2 regions of the Nocardia sp. NPDC088792 genome follow, and region 2 is predicted to be linked to the other one. Evidence: riboswitches for the same ligand, from Rfam matches in the RefSeq annotation. Region 2 holds a riboswitch; the other holds the start of a gene.

Region 1 (2,196 bases), on a different contig from region 2:
TGAGCGAGATGATGCCCTCGACCTCGACCTCCGGTCCGCACCATTTCATGCGCACGTCGTGCGCGAGGCTCAGTAGTTCTTCGAGCCGGTCGTCGCCCAGGCGCAGTACCTCGAGGGTCTGGTCCTGGGTGAGTCCGACGCCGCGTTCGAGCACCTGCTCGCGGGCGATGGCGAGAATGTCGTCGCCGGCAGTGCTTCCGGCCTCGGTGGTGACGGCTGCCTGGGTCATGCCTACGAGTCCCTTCGTCCGGCCGGTCGGGCCGGGCATCGCAACGTGCCCGGCTCGTGTAGCCGAACAACTTGAACGGTGTTCAGGGTAGGCTAGCAGCCGGGAACGTGAGCCGGAACACGAGAGGGTCGGATTCTGCAGTGCAACTTCATCGCACGGACGTGGTCGACGGGGCCATCGCCATTCTCGACCAGTACGGGCTCGCCGACCTGACCATGCGGCGCCTGGCGAGCTCGCTGCATGTGCAGCCGGGCGCGCTGTACTGGCACTTCCCCAATAAGCAGGCCCTGCTCGGCGCGGTCGCCGACCGCATTCTCGCACCCATGGACGAACCGGTCGGTGCGGGCGAATGGTCCGGCCAGCTGACCGAATTGGCGCATCGGCTGCGCTCCTGCCTGCTCGCCTACCGCGACGGAGCCGAATTGGTCTCGGCCACTTACGCTTCCCGGCTGACCACCAGCAAGGGGCGGGAACGGCTGGCCAGCGCCGCCATTCGCGCGGGCATGACACGGGAGGAAGCCGATCTCGCGGCCTACACGCTGCTGTACTACGTACTCGGCCAGACCGTCGACGAGCAATCGCGCATCCAGATGGATTCCGCGGGCGCCCTCGCCGAGGAACACTCTCCTCTCTACGACACCACCGACGCCACCGCCCGCTTCGATTTCGGGCTGCAATTGTTCGTGAGCGGTGTGCGTCACCTGCTGGGCACCCGCATCCGTTGAGCAATACTTCCGGACGGTAGAGTCCGTCCCGTCATCCCCGGTGGGTGCGGGAATCCGGTGCAAACCCGGAACGGTCGCGCCACTGTGAGCAACCTTCGGGCTGCGAGTCAGACCTCCCCCACCGGACCGAACTCGGGAGAGGCCGCGATTTGCCCAGAGAGCTCCGTCGATGAGCCGTGCCCGGGCGGCGATCACGCTGCCGGTACTGGTGGCGCTATTGCTCGCCGCCATGATCGTGGCGACCGGATTCGGCGCCGAAACCATCCCGCTGCACGACGTACTGGACGTACTGCACCGGCGCGCAACCGGACTCGCACCCGCGAACCTCGGCGCCGACACCATCGTCTGGCAGCTCCGAGTGCCGCGCACCCTGCTGGCGGCGATCGTCGGGGCCGGGCTGGCGGTCGCGGGCGCGGCCATGCAGACCCTGGTGCGCAACCCACTGGCCGATCCCTATTTGCTGGGCGTCTCCTCCGGTGCGGGCGTCGGCGCGGCAGCCGTCATCACCACGGGAAGCTTTGCGGCAGCCGGACTCTGGGCACTGTCGGCGGGCGCGCTGGCCGGCGCTCTGGCCGCCGCGGCGGCGGTATTTCTGGTCGCGGTGGCCCAAGGCGGCCTCACCCCGCTGCGCCTGGTCCTGACCGGCACCGTCCTCGGCTCGGCCTTCAGCGCCCTGAGCAGCTACATCGTCTTCCGTAGCGGCGATCCCGCCGCCGCAAAATCGGTCCTCTTCTGGCTGCTCGGCAGCCTGGCAGGCGCCGACTGGACTCGAATCCTGCTCCCCGCCACCGTGGTAGCCGCCTGCACCCTCGTCCTACTGCTCTCCGCCAACTGGCTCGATGTGCTGAACCTGGGCGCGGACACCGCAGCCTCGGTCGGAGTGCCGGTGCGGCAGTTGCGGATCGCGCTCTTCATCCTGCTGGCGATCCTGGTGGGTGTCCTGGTCGCGGTCTCCGGCGGTATCGGCTTCGTCGGCCTCGTGGTGCCGCACGCGGCCCGCCTCATAGTTGGTCCGCGTCACCGCATCCTGCTCCCGGCCTCGGCCCTCTGCGGCGCCCTCTTCCTGGTCGTCGCCGACGCCGCCACCCGAGTCCTGGTCCGCCCCACCGAAATCCCCGTCGGCGTCCTCACCGGCCTGATCGGCGCCCCCGCCTTCCTCCTCCTCATGGGCCGGCGGACATATCGATTCGGTGCCGCATGACGAACGCGGAACGAGATCGCGCGCCCGGCCCACGCGACGCC
Region 2 (2,196 bases):
GACACCCTCACCTGGCGGATGGACGCGCAACTCGCGGACGCCTACCGCCGCGGCCGGGTGCTGCTGGCCGGGGATGCGGCGCATACCGTGCCGCCGACCGGTGGGCACGGCATGAATGTCGGGATCGGTGATGCCGACAATCTGGCGTGGAAACTGGCCGCCGTACTGAGCGGCCGGGCGGGCGAATCACTGCTCGACAGCTACGAATCCGAGCGCCGGCCGCTCGCGCGGCAGGTCATCGATATCGCGAGCGACAATGCCCGGCGGGACTACCGGATCGACGATCAGCTCCTGCTCAGTGCGAACTATGCCGCCACGCCGCCGCTCACGCCCGATGGTTACCGGCCGTCGTTCGCAGTGGGTGCGCGGCTGCCGCATGCCTGGTCGGCCGACGGCAACTCGACTCTCGACCTGGTCGGCGTGCGGCCTGCCGCGCTCGCCGCATCACGATTGCCGCGCGAGCTCGCTGCCGCCTGTGGGTCGTCGCCGGACGCCGTTGTGGTGGTGCGACCGGACGGCCATATCGATTCGGTCGAGGATCCGGCCTCGGCCTGACCGGCGGGTCGTTGCCCGTTTCCCACCTGTTGGATGATCGTTTGACCTGGTGGTCAGCTGTTTCGTATCGTCATGTGATCGGCGATTCGTTGGAATCCGGTGTAATTCCGGAACGGTCGCGCCACTGTGAGCATCCGCGTGGATGTGAGTCAGACACCGGGCCGCCGTGTTGATACCGGCTCTGGGGACGCGAAATCCCCTGAAAGCAAGGAGTTCTCGTGGCCACTTCCTACGTTCCTCGTTCCGGCCTCGGCGCGGGCGCGCTGTCCCTGCCGACCACGGCCATGTGGTTGATCGGCACCACTGTGCTGGCACTGCTCGCCATCTACTTCATCGGCATCGATCAGGGCGCCGTCTCGGTGTTCGGCAGTGATATGCACGTGCACGAGTTCGTCCATGACGGACGGCATTTCCTCGGATTCCCCTGCCACTAGTCACGGGAATCGAGTACCCACAATGGAAAAACGGATCATCGGCCGGGGCGTCCTGCTGGGCGCGCTCGGCGGACTCTTCGCGTTCATCTTCGCCCGGATCATGGCCGAGCCCATCATCGATCGGGCCATCGACTACGAATCCGGCCGCGACGACGCCCAGATGGCGCTGGACAAGGCCGCCGGGCTGCCCATGCCCGATATGGGACCCGACATCTTCACCCGCGGCCAGCAGCAGAACATCGGTCTCGGGTTCGGTGTGATCGTGTTCGGCATGGCCATGGGCGCGCTGTTCGCGGTCGTCTACTACCTGGCCATGACCCGCTCGGGCAGGACCACCCCGCGCAATCTCGCGCTGCTGGTGTCGGGCGGCATGTTCCTGGCGTTCTATGCGGTGCCGTTCCTGAAGTACCCGGCCAACCCGCCGTCGATCGGGCATCCGGACACCATCAAGGAACGCACCGGGCTGTACGTGCTCATGATCGTGATCAGCACGGTGGCGCTGTTCGCGGCCATCTGGCTGGGCCGCAGACTGGCCGCGCGACTGGGCAATTGGACCGCGACCATCGCTTCGGGCCTGTCCTTCGTGGTGGTCATGAGCATTGTGATGCTGGTGCTACCGTCGCTCGGACATCTGTCGGCGAACAAGTCGTTCGGCGACTTCGACACGGAAACGCCGCAGCCGCTGAAGGATGCGGCGGGGACCATCGTCTACCCGGGCTTCCCGGCGGACGATCTGTTCCACTTCCGGCTGTACTCCTTCATCGCGCAGGCGATTCTCTGGGCCGTCATCGGCGTCGGGTTCGCCTGGCTCGCACCACGATTGCTCGGTGAGCGCGCCGTCACCGCCCCGGAACAGTCCACCGCGGCGGCATGAGCGCGGTCACCCGCCTCACCCTGGTGACGCATGCGTTCACCGATGCCGTGCAGGCCGCCCGCTTCCCGGCCGATGAACCGCTGAACCCGCTGGGGTTGCGGTCGGTCGAGACGTCGGGCGGACTGTCCGGCGAGGCTGCCGGCGTGTGCTACGCGCCGGAGGCCCGCACCGCGCAGACCGCCGACGCGCTCGGGCTCTCCGGCACCGCCGAGGAAGCCTTGCGCGACTTGGATTGTGGCAGCTGGGCGGGGCGGTCGATGGATGCCATCGCACCCGATCAGCTGATGGCCTGGCTCACCGATCCGGGCTTCCGCGGGCACGGCGGCGAGGCCA

The links. A riboswitch is a leader RNA that binds a small molecule or an ion and turns the genes downstream of it on or off. The one in region 2 is predicted to bind cobalamin.
Region 1: another riboswitch for cobalamin. It lies ahead of ACIP5Y_RS41165 (FecCD family ABC transporter permease); the one in region 2 lies ahead of ACIP5Y_RS12435 (CbtB-domain containing protein).

What each region holds. Positions count from the first base shown of each region.
Region 1 is NZ_JBIVKC010000007.1:257,637-259,832, forward strand. It holds gene bioB (biotin synthase BioB) at 1-229, opposite strand, end outside; gene ACIP5Y_RS41160 (TetR/AcrR family transcriptional regulator C-terminal domain-containing protein) at 370-954, shown strand; cobalamin riboswitch at 956-1,091, shown strand; gene ACIP5Y_RS41165 (FecCD family ABC transporter permease) at 1,124-2,155, shown strand.
Region 2 is NZ_JBIVKC010000002.1:690,863-693,058, forward strand. It holds gene ACIP5Y_RS12430 (FAD-dependent monooxygenase) at 1-555, shown strand, start outside; cobalamin riboswitch at 597-735, shown strand; gene ACIP5Y_RS12435 (CbtB-domain containing protein) at 840-989, shown strand; gene ACIP5Y_RS12440 (CbtA family protein) at 1,012-1,863, shown strand; gene ACIP5Y_RS12445 (histidine phosphatase family protein) at 1,860-2,196, shown strand, end outside.